4 regions of the Bacillus sp. EB106-07-01-XG149 genome follow, and region 1 is predicted to be linked to each of the others. Evidence: riboswitches for the same ligand, from Rfam matches in the RefSeq annotation. Region 1 holds a riboswitch; each other region holds the start of a gene.
The links. Region 1 has a riboswitch for thiamine pyrophosphate ahead of thiT (energy-coupled thiamine transporter ThiT). Riboswitches for the same ligand answer to the same signal wherever they lie in the genome.
Positions count from the first base shown of each region.

Region 2: linked by a shared signal. The riboswitch ahead of AC3WTA_RS26150 (MTH1187 family thiamine-binding protein) and the one ahead of thiT (energy-coupled thiamine transporter ThiT) in region 1 are both predicted to bind thiamine pyrophosphate.
Region 3: linked by a shared signal. The riboswitch ahead of tenA (thiaminase II) and the one ahead of thiT (energy-coupled thiamine transporter ThiT) in region 1 are both predicted to bind thiamine pyrophosphate.
Region 4: linked by a shared signal. The riboswitch ahead of thiC (phosphomethylpyrimidine synthase ThiC) and the one ahead of thiT (energy-coupled thiamine transporter ThiT) in region 1 are both predicted to bind thiamine pyrophosphate.

Region 1 covers NZ_JBYTDP010000002.1:1,070,929-1,075,558, forward strand. The annotation lists gene feoB (ferrous iron transport protein B) at 1-1,987, opposite strand, end outside; gene AC3WTA_RS11780 (FeoA family protein) at 1,984-2,211, opposite strand; TPP riboswitch at 2,406-2,507, shown strand; gene thiT (energy-coupled thiamine transporter ThiT) at 2,594-3,208, shown strand; gene AC3WTA_RS11790 (sensor histidine kinase) at 3,418-4,630, opposite strand, start outside.
Region 2 covers NZ_JBYTDP010000010.1:95,789-100,418, reverse strand. The annotation lists gene AC3WTA_RS26155 (methyl-accepting chemotaxis protein) at 1-1,651, shown strand, start outside; TPP riboswitch at 1,713-1,814, shown strand; gene AC3WTA_RS26150 (MTH1187 family thiamine-binding protein) at 1,916-2,236, shown strand; gene AC3WTA_RS26145 (ABC transporter permease) at 2,208-2,981, shown strand; gene AC3WTA_RS26140 (ABC transporter substrate-binding protein) at 2,978-3,976, shown strand; gene AC3WTA_RS26135 (ABC transporter ATP-binding protein) at 3,973-4,630, shown strand, end outside.
Region 3 covers NZ_JBYTDP010000008.1:1,541-6,170, reverse strand. The annotation lists gene AC3WTA_RS24080 (ABC transporter permease) at 1-242, opposite strand, end outside; gene AC3WTA_RS24075 (ABC transporter ATP-binding protein) at 242-991, opposite strand; gene tenA (thiaminase II) at 960-1,655, opposite strand; TPP riboswitch at 1,738-1,841, opposite strand; TPP riboswitch at 1,902-2,013, opposite strand; gene AC3WTA_RS24065 (SH3 domain-containing protein) at 2,283-3,437, shown strand; gene AC3WTA_RS24060 (hypothetical protein) at 3,443-3,781, shown strand; gene AC3WTA_RS24055 (DUF3965 domain-containing protein) at 4,024-4,630, opposite strand, start outside.
Region 4 covers NZ_JBYTDP010000005.1:154,805-159,434, forward strand. The annotation lists gene AC3WTA_RS20505 (magnetosome magnetite crystal formation protein family) at 1-54, opposite strand, end outside; gene lldP (L-lactate permease) at 352-2,007, shown strand; TPP riboswitch at 2,079-2,194, shown strand; gene thiC (phosphomethylpyrimidine synthase ThiC) at 2,307-4,067, shown strand; gene AC3WTA_RS20520 (arsenic transporter) at 4,169-4,630, opposite strand, start outside.

The DNA.
Region 1 (4,630 bases):
AGAATCCGAGTAAAGATCCAACTTGGTATATAATGAGCGTTAATACATAAGCAACTACGAGCGGATAAACGACTGAGAAAATCGTCCATTTCGCTGATCCTGTTTCACGTTTAATAACAGCTACTGTCGCTAAACACGGAACATATAATAAAATAAAGAACATAAATGCATATGCTGATAACGCAGTATAATGTGCTCCCATAACATTTCCTAGCACATCTTCTTTCACCGCATAAATAATTGCCATTGTAGAAACGACAACTTCTTTCGCTAAAAATCCTGTTAAAAGAGATGCTGCAGCTTGCCATGTTCCAAAGCCGAGCGGTGCAAATAGTGGTGCGATAAACCCACCAATCATCGCTAAGTAACTGTCTCCCATATCAACACCAAATCCTGATGGACCTGCATAGTTTAATAACCAAATGACAACAGAACCACCGAAGATGAATGTACCTGCTTTACGAACAAATCCTTTCCCTTTCTCCCACGTGCTTAGCCATAACGTTTTCGCTTGTGGCACGCGGTAAGGAGGTAGTTCAATGACGAAAATAGACTTTTCCGCTTTTAAAATAGTAAGAGACATAATTTTTGTAACTAATAACGCAAGAACAATACCTGCAACATATAAAGAAAATACAACAGTTGCCTGACTATTAGGGAAGAACACTCCCGCAAATAATGCATATACAGGTAAACGCGCTGAACAAGACATAAATGGTGTTACAAGAACTGTAAGTAAACGTTCTTTTTCTTGTTCAATCGTTCTCGCTGCCATAATACCTGGAACATTACATCCAAAACCGATAATCATCGGAATGAACGCTTTTCCGTTTAAACCGAAGAACTCCATAATTCGATCCATAACAACTGCAATTCGCGCCATATATCCTGAGTCTTCTAATAATGAAATGAAAAAGAATAGTGCAAAGATTTGTGGAACGAATACTAATACTGCACCAACACCGGCAATAATACCTTCTGTAACGAGTGCTTGAATAAAATCAGAAGCTCCAACACTTGTGAGACCAGCCGTCACCCAATCTGTAAGCTGTCCACCAAAAAAGCCATCTAACATATCCGATAAAGGTGTACCAATCCACGTAAACGTAACCTGAAAAATAAAAAACATAACTGCTAAAAAGATTGGAAGTCCTAAAATTTTATGTGTAATTAATCTATCAATTTTTTCCGAAAAAGGAATTTTTCCTTCTTTCTCATGCTTCATAACATTTGTTTTTAACTTTTCAATATACGCTTCACGAGTTTTGTAAATGTGCTCTTCCAACGTACAATCAAGTTTTCCTTCTAAGCGAGATCGAATGGCTACAAGTTCCTTACAAATTGGTAATGCTTTCATTTCTTTTTCTACTACTTCGTTATTGCTTAAAAATTGCAGGGCTAACCATCTTGGATGCTTATAATTCGCTGTCTCTAAAAGAGCTATTACCTCTCCAATTCCTTCATCCATTTGTACACCATATGAAATAATGAATGGCTTTTTCTCGTTTTTGTCATTTTCTTTAAGAGTAGCAAGTAGTTCTTCACAGCCTTTTCCACTTCTTGCAACGACAGGAACGACTGTTACACCTAATAGTTCTGATAATCGTTTTACATCAATTACAATGCCTCGTTGCTTTGCCACATCGACCATATTTAATCCAATTGAAACCGGCTTTCCAAATTCAAGTAATTGCAACGTTAAATGCATATTTCTCTCGAATTGCGAAGAATCCACTATATTTAACATATGATGAAATTCGTCTGTTAGTAGAAAATTTGTAACGACACCTTCATCACGCGAAACTGGATTCAAATCATAAACACCTGGTAAATCAATTAATGTCCCTTGCTTATCTTTTAATTTACCAACCTTCTTTTCTACTGTTACACCGCTCCAGTTCCCTACATACTCATAAGAACCAGTAAGTGCATTAAATAATGATGTCTTTCCTGTATTCGGATTCCCTAGCAAAGCTACCTTATTCACGCTAATTCCACCTTTATCATTTTCGCGTCACAATGACGAATACTAATTAACTGTCCACGACACTCCAATGTACAAGGACCTTTGAACATCGCTTTTTGCTTCATGCGAAGTTCGCTTCCTTCAGAAAGACCGAAAGCAGCCAATCTTCTCTTTAGTAAATAATCTAAAGACTGAACACTTTTTACTAGCACTTTCTCACCGATTTTAATATCTACTAAGCTCATAACCTTCCCCCTCAGAAGAGAATGATAATTATTTTCAGAAAAATTATAGCACAATCTATTTCTCTTGTACTATACCCTTTTGCTTCATATTTATTAACATTTCACTACAATTCTATTTCAATAATTGTCATACCGTATTTATTTGCCATTCTCATCCATTTCGCTTACAATAAACAATAGCAAATAAAGAATCTCGTTATCACAGGGGGAGCCATGCCGCTGAGAGGGAACACTTCGTTCCGACCCTTCGAACCTGTTAGTTAATGCTAACGCAGGGATTGTGCAAACGTCCGAAATACATACCTCTTTTTTATTTACGTATTTCGTATCCTCCTATGATATCTATTCTTTTTTGTACAACTTGGTTTTAGGGGGAGACAATATGCGTAACACCAATTTACAAGCGATGATCGAATCTGCTATTCTTGCAGCCTTCGCCATGATTATCGACATTTTACCATTATCACTTAAACTTCCAACAGGCGGTTCCATTTCATTTGCTATGATTCCTATTTTTATTATTGCATATCGCTGGGGCTTTAAATCTGCTTTCTTAGGTGGCTTAATTTGGGGATTATTACAAATTGTTGTAGGTGATGCTTACATTTTAACACCTGTTCAAGCATTTATTGAGTACTTCATTGCCTTTGCTTTTATTGGATTTGCTGGTTTATTCTATCGACCAATTCAAAAAGCACTTTTAACTTCCAATGAAAATAACGAAAGAAAGAAAGTTATTGGTTACATTATTCTTGCTACATTTGTTGGTAGCTTTGCACGCTATTTCTGTCATTTTATTGCCGGTATTATTTTCTTTGGGCAATATGCACCGAAAGGTCAATCAGCTGTGCTATATTCATTAATCGTAAATGGTGCCACAATGCTTGGTTCTTTTATTTTATGTACAGTTTTACTTATATTTTTATTCCTTACTTCACCACGCTTATTCAAAAGCATCAGTGCTTATCAAATGAATACACAAAAAAAGGGCGCTTAATGAGCGCTCTTTTTTTCATATCGTAATATCAATTAAAAATACAATAAATGCACAAAAGAAAATAAATACCATTATACTTAGCCACTTGCTATGCACGGTTCATCGACTCCTTACATAACCTCATTTTCTATCCAAAGTATACTGTTTAAAAATAAAGATTAGGTAAAGATAATATGAAAATAAATTAAAAAAAGCGTAGCATGTACCATCTACGCTTTTTTTGGTAAGTAGAAGTAAAATAATACACCGTCTTCTGTATTCTTTACCCCATATTCAGCATCGTGTAGTTCTAAAATATTTTTAGAAATAGCTAGCCCAAGACCCGTTCCACCTTGTGAACGCTGACGAGCTGCATCCACGCGATAAAAACGGTCCCAAATTTTATCTAATTGTTCTTCTTCAATGTGAGTACCTTTATTTTCAATACACACTTTTATACGATCCTGCTCATCTATTGTGGAAATCATAATATCCTCTTTATTTGGTGTATAACGTATGGCATTCGTAATGAAGTTTACGATGACTTGTTCAATCCGACTTTGATTTGCCATCACTTCAACTGAACATATATTTTTATGCACACGAAGTTCTTTTTTCTCTATGTCCACAGAAAGGTATTCACATATATCTTCAATTACTGAATCAATATAAAATAAACCCTTTTTCATTTTATATGTACCTGACTCAAATTTAGCTAACTCAAGCATATCCAAAATTAAAGTATCCATTTTATCTACTTCTCGTTCCATCGCCTGAAAATAGTACTCTTTTTTATGTTCAGCTACTCCATCTTTTAAAATAGAAATACAGCTTTTCATAATACTCAGCGGTGTTTTCAATTCATGCGACACACCAGAAATAAATTCTTTCCGCGTATTTTCTAACTTTCTTTCCTTTTCAATATCTTGTTCTAGCTGTCCAATATGCGAATGGAGCTTATTAGATAATACATTAATATTTTTCGATAAATCACCAATTTCATCTTTTGAAGTAATCGGTATTTGTTCTGTGAAATCTAAGTGTGCTATTTTCTTCGTCGTATCATTTATTTTTAATAACGGCTTTGCAATTTGTTTTGAATAATAAAACGAAGCTAGAAAAATGAGAACGACTACAAATGCAATGATGTAAATGTAGTAATCTTGCACCATTTGTACTGCTTCATCTACAGGCTGTAAAGAAGCCATTGCATAAATATATGTTACTGATCCGTCTTTTTCTTTTATTGGCTTAATTAATAATTTATATTTTATATCATTCTTTTCATCGTCCATTGTTTGTGTTGTATATTGTATGTGTTTGTTCTCTTTTAATAATAAATCAGTTTGAAAAACCTTAATATTATCTAAAAATATGCTATTTTTATAAATTGGATTCACAGGACCGTTTACATCTGGTAACTGTACTTTTGTAACACGTCCT
Region 2 (4,630 bases), on a different contig from region 1:
AGCGTTAAGTTTTAACATGTTTCAAAATAGTATGATGTCTATATTTGAAAGGCATTCTTTTGAAACAGGAGATACGGTATTACATAAATTAGACGAACAAATAGTGAGAGATGTTACAAAAGACCCAGTGGCACAAAGAGAAAAGAGAGAGAAGTTAACAGAGAAATTAGATGAAGCAACGGAAGAATTGAATAGTGTTGGACAAACGTATATTGTTGGAGCAAAAGAAAATGAAAAAGGTGAGCTACAAATCATTGATTTGTCTACAGGTTTAGCAAATGTTGTTGAAGTAAGGCCGGGAGAATATTATAAACAACCAGATCTTTGGATGAAAGCATATGATAAAGTAATGAGCACGAAAAAAGCAAACATGACAGTAGTATATGAAGATCTATTAGGGTCATGGGTAACGATATTAGAGCCAATTAAAGATGGAGACGGAAATATTGTGGCAATTGTTGCAGCCGATGTAGATGCTTCGATTGTTCCTATTACAAAGGAAAAATTCATTATACAAGGTTTAATGTTTATTTGTATTTCTGTTTTAATTGCAACTGTTATTCAATTCTTAATTGTGCGTAACGCACTTGCTCCATTGCGAGATTTACGTGAAGGATTACGCAAAGTCGGTGAAGGTGATTTAAGTATTAAGTTAGAGGAAAGACCAGATGATATTGGTATTATTAATTCGTATTTTAATAATACCATCGAGAAGTTTAAAGGAATTGTAGATAAAGTGAAGCAGACAGCAGAACAGGTTTCCTCATCTTCACAAGAATTGTCAGTGAGTACGAAAGAGAATAGTATGGCGGTTCAAGAAATTGTAAGTTCTATGGTTGAGTTAAGAGCTAGCGCTCAGTCACAAGAAACGTCAGTACCACAGTATTTAGGTATTGTATATGAAATGGAAGATAAGATGGAAGAGATAAAAAATGCTGCAGAACAAATGGCGAAAGAGTCTGAAGGTATGGAGCATCATTCAGTAAAAGGAAATGGTGTTATTGAAAAGACGATGAATCAAATGATTATAATACAAAATGCAGTACAAGATTTATCTTCTATTATGTATTCTTTGGAAACAAAATCAAAAGAAATTAGTGATATAGTAACTGTAATTACAGGTATTTCAAATCAAACTAATTCGTTAGCGTTACATGCTTCTATTGAAGCTTCACGTGCTGAAGCAACCGGAAAGGGATTTGCTGTTGTTGCTGATGAAGTGAGTAAATTAGCAGAGCAGACGGAAGCATCAGCAAAAGATATAGCAAAATTAATAGGGGAAACACAAGCTGAAACGAAAGAAGCTATTGTTTCAATACAAAAAGCTTCAAAAGAAGTAGAATCTGGAATTGAATTTGTTCAAAGTAGTGGTGCTTTCTTTGAAAAAAATTCAAAATCAGCACAATCTGTTACAAATCAAGTTAGAGCTGTTTTTAGCAATTCAAGTGATATATTGCAAAATAGCCAAAATATTGTTCGTGTCGTAAATGAACTATCACATATCGCAAATATGTATGCGAATAGTAGTAGTAATATTGAAACGAGTATGAAAGAACAGGAAATGTCTGTACAAGATATTGCCGAATTAGCGAGTTCTTTAAGATGGCTTTCACAGGAGTTACAAGAGTTAATTGGGGAATTTAAAAGTTAAATGAAATGATTATACATGCTTTTGTTTGTTCAATAAAATAAATCATGCTACAATGAAAACGAATTAAGGACCGGGGAGCCAATTGGCTGAGAGGATGTAAATAAACATCGACCCTCCACCTGATCTGGATAATGCCAGCGTAGGGAGTTACTTAAAGTGATGTAGCATATGTTATTCTATAATAACTTGCATACAAGGCTTTCCTACGCAGTAGGAAAGCCTTTTCTTGTTTTAAAATTTTAATTTTATAAGGGGGATTTTACTATGTCACAACAAGTTACAATGTCATTTTCAGTAGTACCACAAGCAAAAACAAAAGATGTATATTCTGTTGTTGATAAAGCAATTGAAGTTGTACAACAATCGGGAGTTCGTTATGAAGTAGGAGCAATGGAAACAACGCTGGAAGGAGAATTAGATGTACTTCTTGATGTCATTAAACGTGCGCAACAAGCTTGTGTAGATGCTGGAGCAGAAGAAGTGATTACTTCTATTAAAATCCATTATCGTCCAAGCACTGGTGTAACGATAGATGAAAAGGTTTGGAAGTACCGTGATGAATATGCAAAACCAGAAGCAATCTAAAATAATTACAACAATTTGGCTTATCCTTCTCATAGCGATATGGGAAGGATCTGTTTCATTATTTAAAATTGAACCGTGGATTTTACCGAAGCCTTCTGCCATTGTTCAAGAATTAATTGGAATGAAAGATTTACTATTACCGAATACGATGCAAACACTGCAAGAGGTTTTAATTGGACTATTCTTTGCAATTTTAATTGGGACAAGTATTGCAATTATTATGGACGTTATCCCTTTATTTCGTATTTTAATAAATCCGTTGCTTGTTATTTCGCAAACAATTCCAATCGTTGTACTTGCACCGTTATTTATTATTTGGTTTGGATATGGAATGCTACCGAAAGTAATGGTAGTAATACTCGTTTGTTTCTTCCCGATTGCGCTTAGCATTTTAGAAGGTTTTCAAACAGTAGATAAAAATATGTTGAAGTTGTTGCAAACGATGAAGGCAACGAAATGGCAAGTTTACCAGAAAGTAAAGTTTCCAGCAGTGCTTCCATACTTTTTCTCAGGTTTAAAAATTGCAGTTACATATAGCGTAATGGGAGCGATTATTGGGGAATGGCTCGGTGCCAGTGAAGGATTAGGAGTTATGCTTACGAGAGCTACAAAATCCTTTTTAACAGCCCGAGTATTTGGTGTGGCAGCAATTATTGTTATGGTGACACTATGTCTGTATTTTATCGTGGAGTTTATGGCAAGAATAACAGCACCATGGATATATAGAAAGGACGGCAGGAAATGAAAAAAGGTTTAAAAGTTATGTTGGCTGCCTTATTAGCAGTAGGTGTGGCTGGATGTAATCCGGCGAAGAAAGAAGAAAGTGCAAGTAAAGATCAAAAAGTAAAAGTAGTATTAGATTGGTTTCCAAATACGAATCATACTGGCTTATATGTAGCGCAAACGAAAGATTATTATAAAAAGCAAGGCTTAGATGTAGAAATTATTCAGCCTGGTGATAATGTGACAGCGGAGCAAATGATAGCTTCCGGAAAAGCTGACTTCGCAATAAGCGCACAAGAAAATGTAACGTTGGCTCGTGTAGAAGGTATTCCTGTTGTATCTGTCGGAGCGATTATTCAGCATAACACTTCAGCTTTTGCATCGCTTAAGAAAGATAACATGACTTCACCGAAAGATTTTGAAGGTAAACGTTACGGAGGCTGGGGAGGACCAGCAGAAGAAGCAACGCTGAAGACAATCATGGAGAAGCATCAAGCTGATTTTAATAAAGTTGAAAAAATCATCTTAGGACAAACAGATTTCTTTAAATCAATCGGTCGTGATGCAGACTTTGAATGGATATATTACGGATGGGATGGAATTGAAGCGAAGCGCCAAGGAAAAGAGTTAAATACGATTATGGTGAAAGACTTAGACCCAGCGCTTGATTTCTATAGCCCTGTTATTATTACGAGTGAAAAACATACGAAGCAAGATAAAGACTTTGTGAAAAAGTTTATGAGTGCAACGACAGAAGGTTATAATTTTGCAATTAAAGAACCGAAAGAAGCTGCTGATATTTTAATTAAAGCAGTTCCAGATGTGAATAAAGAATTAGTACAAGAAAGTCAAAAATGGTTAAGTACGAAGTATCAAGATGATGCAAAAGCGTGGGGAGTACAGAAGGAAGAAGTTTGGACGAATTACATGAATTTCTTATATGATAACAAAGTTATTAAGAAGAAAATTGATGTGAAAGATGCCTTTACAAATGAGTTCCTTCCAAGTGAAAAATGAGTGGATTACAAATAAAAGAGATTGTAAAAGCTTTTGATGGAAAGAATGTATTGGCAAATATTAGTGCTTCTATACGAGAGGGAGAGTTCGTTTCCTTTGTAGGACCGAGTGGTTGCGGGAAAAGCACATTATTAAATATGATTGCAAATGTTGAAAGCCCAACAAGTGGGAATGTAACGTATAAGGATAGGCACGTACAAGAGCAAGATGTTGTAAGTTATATGCCGCAACAAGATTTATTATTACCTTGGCGATCAGCTTTGCAAAATATAGTTCTTCCATTGGAAATCGAAGGGAAACCGAAAAAACAAAGGCTGACAGAGGGAATGGAAGCATTAAAGCAATTTGAACTAGATGAATATGCAGACCATTATCCAGATGAATTGTCTGGTGGTATGCGTCAAAGAATTAGTTTTTTGCGCACATATTTATGTGAAAAGCCAATTATGCTACTTGATGAGCCTTTTGGAAAATTAGATGCCTTTACAAAAATGGAAGTACATAGCTGGCTTTTAAACTCTTGGCACCAAGAGAAGCAAACAATCGTTATGGTTACACACGACCTAGATGAGGCAATCTTGCTTTCAGATCGCGTATTTATTTTATCTCAAAGACCAGCCTCAATAGTTGGTGAGGTACAAGTGAAATTACCTA
Region 3 (4,630 bases), on a different contig from region 1:
ATTAACATCGCTAGCCCTACCCCAAGTACGATAGAAATAGCCACCCCTATTAAAACGACCGATAAGGTTGCCGGCAAATGAACCGTAAATAATATATCTTTTAGTTTCCATATCTTCATCACAATTGCAGACGGTGACGGTAAAATGTACATTTCATCTACGATTCTTGCGCCTACTTCCCAAAAGGCAAGTAAAATACTAGAAAGTGTAAGGGCAGGTAATAGCTCCTTCAACCGGTTCATCATACGAGTACCTGCCTTTGTAACATACTAAGAAGCTCATCTTTAAGCGCTAACACTTCAGGCTTATATAAATCTTTTCTTGTTCGATTACGATCAAGCGGTACAACCCTCTCGGTTAAAGTAGTTATCGGTTGCTGCTCTACTACTAAAATTCGATTAGAAAGAAACAACGCTTCTTCCACATCATGAGTGATAAATAAAATTGTTTTTTCCCACTCTTTCCATTGTTCAAACAGCCATTCTTGCAAAGATGCCTTCGTTAAAGCGTCCAACGCGCTAAACGGTTCATCTAACAACAATATCTCCCCGCCTGTTAATAAAGTTCGAATAAAAGATACGCGTTGTCTCATACCACCAGATAAATCTTTCGGATATTTTGTCTCATACCCTTGTAAGCCAAATTTATGTAGCAGTTCCTTGGCCTTTATTTGTGCTTCTTTCTTCTGTACACCTTGACACTCTAGCGGCAGAGCAGCATTCTCAATAATCGTTCGCCACGGCAGGAGCATATCTTTTTGGGGCATATACCCTACAGGATGGCTCTTCGTTTCTGTCAGCTCTATCTGCCCAGTACTTACTTCTTCTAAACCTGTAATAAGGCGAAATAGAGTACTTTTCCCGCATCCACTCGGTCCGATAATACTTACAAACTCTTTATCTTGTATAGAAGCATTTAATTCATTGATGATTGGTTTCTCATCATAATGAAAAGAAACATTATGAAACTGTAGTATGTTCTTGCTCCTCAAATCCCCACATCTCCTTACGATAGGACATATCCCAGAATAAATATTCAAATCGACTGGAATATAGGAAAATCTCCTCTAATCGATCTAGCTCTTTTTCAGACTTTCCAACTGCCATTTCATTTAATAAATCGATTAACCAAATACAAAGGTTACCGTATTCTTCAGAACTATATCCTTGAATCCACTCACCAAAGAACTCATGATCTCTTGCTCCAGGAATATCATTTAAACGCTTTCCAATTTCCCAGTAGCTCCACATACATGGAAGAAGTGCTGCTATTAATTCCGCAAGTGTGCCATTTTGAGATACAGACATCATGTAATTTGTATAAGCTAAATTTTTAGCAGATGGCTTTGCAGACTCTATCTCTTCTATAGAAATTCCAAGTCTTTTTGCATACTGTTTATGGATTGTCATTTCTCCATTTAATATGCCATCAATTTGTTCAGCAAATTTCCCCATTACTTGTGGGTTCGTTGCTTTTACAACACCAATCGCATATAGCTTTGCATAATCTAACAAATATAAATAATCTTGAATAACGTAATACTGAAACTTATCTTTTTCTAACGTGCCATCCCCCATACCTACTACAAACGGATGATTATGACTCATCTCCCAAACTGGTTGTACAGTTTCTAATAATCTATCGCAAAATTTCATTTCTCTATCCCCTTTCGATTTATATATCTAAATAAAAAACCACTTCTAAATAAGAAGTGGTTACAGCAAATAAAATTATAATTTATTCGTTGCTCCACTTCCCTTCGCTAGTATTACCTAGATCAGGTGTTATAAGGGTTAAGGATTATTCCTCTCTCAGCACAACAAGCACCCCTAGTGGTTTCAATATGAAATTTTCAAACAAAAAAGCCCCGTTTCTATACGCAAAGAAACGGGGACTTATTATTAGTGTCCGAATTGCTTCCCTACGCTAGCATAATCTAGATCAGGTAATGAAAAGGATCAAAGGCTTACGGCCTACTCTCAGCTGGCAACACCAGCTCTCCTAGCAAACTATGAAATTATCACTGTCAGTATAACATCGTAATAAGACATCATCAACTGTTTTAATTTTCTCAATTGTCAACAAAATAACAAAACTATATAATACTTATATTCTATCTTAGAAATTATTATCCTAATTAATCGGATAAAAAGGAATCATTATCCTCAAAAAATTTATTTTTATATTGATTTCATATTACATTTATGTGAATACACCCACTATATTATATCTTTATACTATAATAAAATTACAACTATACAACTAGAGGAGGTCTCTATTATATGAATATGAAAGCTACTGCTTTAACAGCAACTACTGTCGCAATTGCCTCTTTACTTCCTTCTATGGGAGAAACAAATGTACAAACAGCCAACGCTGAACAATTATCTAATGTGAAAACTGGATATGTCAAAGTCGATCAAGTAGCCTTACATACAAAAGATAACGCAAATAGCTCATCAATTGATACAATTCGCTTTAATACGAAAGTGAACATACTTGAAACAACTAATGGCTGGTATAAAGTATCTGTTAATAATAAAGTAGGTTACGTACAAAAAGATGCTATTCTACTAAAAAACAAACTTCAATCTAATAATCAATACATCGTTAATGCCAATGCATTAAACGTTCGTTCTGAACCTAATTTAGAATCTTCAATTTTAGATGTATTACCAAATGGAAAATTCATTACCATTCAAGAAGAACAAGGCGAGTGGTATAAAATTTTACATAATGGCAAAACAGGTTACGTACAAAAAGCATTTGTGGCTAATGGTTCACAGCCTTTAGTAAAAGGCATCACAGTTCAAAATAATACGAAATACACAGTTGCAACACCTAAACTTAATGTACGTGGCAACGCTAGTACAAGTAGTGCACTACTTGGTTCATTACAAAATGGTACACAAATACAAGTAGTGGAAACTGTAGGAACTTGGTATAAAATTCGTTTTGGCACAGGATACGGATACGTAGCAAAACATTATGTGATGCAAAATCAATCACAAGCTCAAACGGCTCAACCTACTTCCATTCCAGCAGTTTTCAAATTCCCTACTCAAGGAAGAATTAGCTCAACCTTTGATATACGCTGGGAACAAATGCATTATGGTATAGATATTGCAGCTCAAGGTAATGTCTCTATCCAGGCGGCAGCTGCAGGTAAAGTTGTGAAATCATATTATTCAGCTAGCTATGGCAATGTTGTGTTCATCGCCCATCAAATAAACGGGAAATTATATACAACAGTCTATGCACACATGAAAGATCGCACTGTACAAGCTGGTGATCAAGTACAAGCTGGACAATTAGTAGGTCATATGGGAAACACAGGTCATTCATACGGGCAACATCTTCATTTTGAATTACACAATGGAGAATGGAATTTTGAAAAAACAAATGCAGTAAACCCACTGCCATATTTAGTTAGGTAAATTGTATGCAACGCAATATCAATATACCTCTCTTAATTGAATACTTCGCCTTTTTAGGTTTAATCTATTGTTTAATCATTTACAATACAAACACTGTATTTTTATCTATTATCATTGCTTTTGTTGCTTTAGAAATTATGATGGAATCCTTTCAAGTACAATTAAAACAAAAAATTGCCCATATATATAATGCCATCTTTCTATTAAGTGCCCTAATAACAAATATTATTAGTAATGGTTTTTATTTATCTACCGTATTTCCTGTATTCTTTATGGCTGTTTTATTATTCATAGCTAGATACATTCATGTCCCTACTAACAAAAAACACGAACAAAAAGCTTAGAAAGAGGAGACATTGTGTACCGATCTTTCAAAGATAATCCGCTAAAATATATATTGAATTTATACACAAAAATAAATACTTTTTTTGGTATACAAGGAAGCAATACGGCACAATTTCTCCTTTATGGAATTTTATTTCTCGTCTTAATTGCGTTCTCCTTGCTTTACTAATAAAAAAAAGGATCTCACATAAACTTGAGATCCTTTTTAATTTATATAAATTTTTTATATAGAAAATGCTCTTTATCCACAAGCATATTTTTCATAAATAAAGCTAAGATTATATTTTTTCTCTAAACTCATTCTTTGTTCATCATCACACCAATAGAACAGAATGTCATGAATCGTTGCATAACGCTTATTTTTAAGAAATAGTTTAAAGAATGATGGTAAACAATCATGTAATTGTATAAATATATAATTGCGTAATATTTCTTCTTTATATTCAATGCCCTTACAAATATACAGTAATTCTTCACAATAATATGCATGTTGCGGAACTTGAATCATTTCGAAAAATGGCACATATGATAATAACTTTCCGATAAAATGATCATATCGATCCATTATCCCTATCGTCATATGCTCCATCATTTCTTTCATTACATATAAATAATCATCTACATGAGTAGTTTTCAATGGGTCTAATCGATCTGAAATTTGAGAAAGTACAGCTCTTTGACAAGCTAACACCGCTTGACTAGGTCCATAATATGATAGGAAGTCTGTACACTTACGATATTTTCGTAATAAGTCATGTGTGTATAAGTCATACACAAACGTATTACAATACATCGCTAGACTCATCATATCACTATTTAATTGCTCTTTTGATAGTAATTTAGCTCTC
Region 4 (4,630 bases), on a different contig from region 1:
GGCAAATAATACACTAAAGTATGATAAAGCTGCTAATATTTTGTTTCCGTTCATATATATCACCTCATAAATAATGTTCGTTGTTATACCTTTATTATGCAGGAGATTTAGTGAGCTTCCTATCGATAAACATTACAAGAACATGACGTTTTTGTAAGATTTTTATATTAAATAATAAAATTTTCAAAAAAATCTTTTTTAATAGAAATTGTTATGGTACAGTATAAATGAAAGTTTTGAAAACGTTTTCCTAAACGTTTTTTTTCTTTTTAGACTTAAAGGTATGATGACCTGATAGTCTATTGATGAGGTTATTCTATTTAAAAGGGGATTCTTTAGGGGGAGAGAACAATGAACACATGGACACAAGTTTATGATCCGTTCGGAAACATTTGGATTTCGGCAGCGGTCGCACTTATTCCGATTATCTTTTTTTTCTTAGCTTTAGCAGTTTTCCGCATGAAGGGGTATGTGGCAGGATTTATTACAGTTGTACTTACAATTTTAGTTGCGTTATTCGCTTATAAGATGCCGTTTACGATGGCGATGGCAGTGACGGGATATGGTTTTTTATACGGACTATGGCCAATTGCTTGGATTATCATTATGTCGGTATTTTTATATAAAATATCTGTGAAAACAGGTCAATTCGATGTGATTCGTGCATCTGTATTATCCATTACAAATGACCATCGTTTACTCGTTATTTTAATCGGTTTTTCATTCGGAGCATTTTTGGAAGGGGCAGCAGGATTTGGTGCACCAGTAGCGATTACCGCAGCGCTTCTTGCAGGTCTTGGGTTAAATCCTTTATATGCAGCGGGTCTTTGTTTAATCGCAAATACGGCACCAGTAGCGTTCGGAGCGATGGGAATTCCGATTACAGTTGCTGGACAAGTAACAGGTATTGATCCGCATAAAATTGGACAAATGGCTGGGCATCAATTACCGTTCTTATCATTATTTGTTCCGTTCTTTATCGTATTTTTAATGGATGGATTTAAAGGGGTAAGACAAACATGGCCGGCTCTATTTGTAGCAGGTAGCTCATTTGCAATTACGCAGTTCATTACAGCGACGTTCTTAGGACCAGAACTTCCGGATATTACGTCAGCACTTGTAAGTTTAGTGAGTTTATCGCTATTCTTAAAAGTTTGGCAGCCGAAAGAAATCTATCAGTCTAAAGAAGCAAATAGTGAAGTAGCAGCAACGGCGATATCTATGCCGAAACTAACGGTAGGAAAAGTAGTAAAAGCATGGTCTCCATTCATTATTTTAACTGTGATGGTAGTCATTTGGAGCCAAAGTTTCTTTAAAGCGTTATTTGCTCCAGGCGGTGCTTTGGAAAGCCTTGTGTTTAAGTTTGATGTTCCAGGCTTACACAATTTAGTAATGAAAGCAGAACCAATTGTAAATAAACCGACGCCTTATGAAGCAATCTTGAAATTAGATATTTTATCAGCGACGGGAACAGCAATTTTAATTGCTTGTATCATTTCTATCTTTATTTTGAAAATGAGTGCAAAAGATGCAGTAGTAACATTTAAAGAAACGTTACATGAACTTAAGATGCCAATTCTATCTATCGGATTCGTATTAGGATTCGCGTTTATCGCAAACTATTCTGGTCTATCTTCTACATTAGCATTAGCACTTGCAGGAACTGGCGGACTATTCCCGTTCTTCTCACCATTCCTAGGCTGGATCGGTGTATTTTTAACAGGATCCGATACGTCAGCGAATGCACTGTTCTCGAATTTACAAGCGATTACAGCGCAGCAAGTCGGTGTATCTGAAGTACTTCTCGTTGCAGCAAATACAACGGGCGGTGTAACAGGAAAGATGATTTCTCCGCAATCGATTGCGATTGCTTGTGCGGCAGTTGGACTTGCTGGAAAAGAATCAGATTTATTCCGATTTACAGTGAAGCATAGTTTATTCTTCGTAATTATTGTTGGTATTATGACGTATGTACAGGCATATTATTTAACGTGGATGATTCCATAAATAACAAAAGAAATAAACTTTGCATTTTTCAGATTATCGTGTATGATGAGAAAGTATTGAAAATTAAATCAGTGATAAACTAGGGGTGCCTAACGTATGCGTAGGCTGAGAGAGAAGCGTGTGAACTTCTTAACCCTTTGGACCTGATCTGGCTCGTACCAGCGTAGGGAAGTTAACGGCTTTACATAATGATGTCTTTATGAGCCAGGTCCTTATTTTTTTATGGACCTGGCTCTTTTTATTTTGGCATACGCTGGCCATATCTCGTCCTTGTCACGTACAGGGGGGCAACAAAGGTTATGAAACAGTCTGTTTCAGCTGAGCAAATTGAATTGAAATCGAGTTTACCAGGAAGTAAGAAAGTGTATGTGGATGGACCACGCACGGGTATGAAAGTGCCAATGCGCGAGATTGAACAAAGCGAAACGAACGGTATTCCGAATCCGCCAATTCGTGTATATGATACGAGCGGTCCTTATACAGATCCTGCGTATAAAGTGGAACTGGAAAAGGGGTTGCAGGCGCCGCGCCACTCTTGGATCCTGGAGCGCGGAGATGTAGAAGCATACGAAGGGCGCGAAGTAAAACCAGAGGATGACGGTGTGAAAGTGGCTTCGAAACATACGCCTGTTTTCCCGCAAATGGATCGCCAGCCGCTTAGAGCAAGGCATGGTGCAAATGTTACGCAAATGCATTATGCACGTAATGGTATCATTACGTCTGAGATGGAATATGTTGCGATTCGTGAAGGAGTAGAGCCTGAGTTTGTTCGTAAGGAAATCGCGGAAGGTCATGCCATTTTACCAGCGAATATTAACCATCCGGAAGCAGAACCGATGATTATCGGCCGTAACTTTCACGTAAAGGTCAATGCAAATATCGGAAACTCTGCTGTATCTTCTTCTATTGCAGAAGAAGTAGAGAAGATGACGTGGGCAACGCGCTGGGGCGCAGATACGATTATGGATTTATCTACAGGTAAAAATATTCATACGACGCGTGAGTGGATTATTCGTAACGCGCCTGTACCAGTTGGGACTGTACCGATCTATCAAGCGCTGGAAAAAGTAAACGGAATTGCAGAAGATTTAACGTGGGAAGTGTATCGTGATACGTTAATTGAGCAAGCTGAGCAAGGTGTTGATTACTTTACGATTCACGCGGGCGTATTACTTCGTTACATTCCGATTACTGCAAAGCGTACGACAGGTATCGTTTCACGTGGTGGTTCAATTATGGCACAGTGGTGTTTATTCCATCATAAAGAAAACTTCTTATACACTCATTTTGAAGAGATATGTGAAATTATGAAGCAGTATGATGTTTCGTTCTCTCTTGGAGATGGATTACGTCCAGGTTCGATTGCAGATGCAAATGACGAAGCACAGTTTTCTGAGCTTGAAACACTTGGTGAATTAACGAAGATTGCTTGGAAACATGATGTGCAAGTGATGATTGAAGGACCTGGGCATGTACCGATGCATTTAATTAAAGAGAATATGGAGAAAGAGCTTGATATTTGTCAGGGCGCGCCGTTCTATACACTTGGGCCGTTAACAACAGATATTGCACCAGGTTATGACCATATTACATCGGCAATTGGAGCGGCGATGATTGGCTGGTTTGGAACGGCGATGCTTTGTTATGTAACGCCGAAAGAACATTTAGGTTTACCGAATAAAGATGATGTTCGCACGGGGGTTATTACGTACAAAATCGCTGCACATGCAGCTGATCTTGCGAAAGGGCACAAAACGGCTCATCAGCGTGATGATGCACTTTCAAAAGCTCGCTTTGAATTCCGTTGGCGCGATCAATTTAATTTATCTTTAGACCCTGAACGTGCGATGGAATATCACGATGAAACACTGCCAGCAGAAGGTGCGAAAACGGCTCATTTCTGTTCAATGTGTGGACCGAAGTTTTGTAGTATGAGAATTTCACATGATATTCGTGAATATGCGAAAGACAATGATTTAGAAACGAAAGAAGCAATTGAAAAAGGGATGAAAGAGAAAGCGAGAGAATTTAAAGACACTGGTAGTCATTTATACCAATAATACGTTACACCTCTTTACTTGATTGATCACACTGTAGTACCTAACTTAAATATAGAAGAAGCCCCCTTTACTAAGACGGTAGCAAAGGGGGCTTCTGTTGTTTATAGGGCGAAGAAGAGGTGTACCCAGTAGTATAAGAGGAATAATGTGACGACTGTTGTGAGAGGAATAACGATAAGGGATACACTTAAATAGTCTTTCCATTTTACTTTAATTTTGTTTTGTTTCAGGATATACATCCAAATGAGGGAAGCTAACGTACCAATTGGTAATAATAGTGAACCGATGTCACTGCCAATAATGTTTGCCAGGTAGATAGTTTTTAATGTGACTGGGTCTAGTCCCATTTCTGTTAATGTGATTGTACCAATCATAAGTGCAGGATGGTTATTGAAGACGTTAGAGAGGAGAGAAACGAGTCCGCCCATTGCAAAGCTGGCATAGAGTAGATGCTGACTTACAACTGGCTCAAGCCAATTTACAAGTGCTGCTGTTAATCCTGCGTTGTGAAGCCCGTAAATAATTACATACATAGAGAAAGCGAAAATTAAAATGTGCCACGG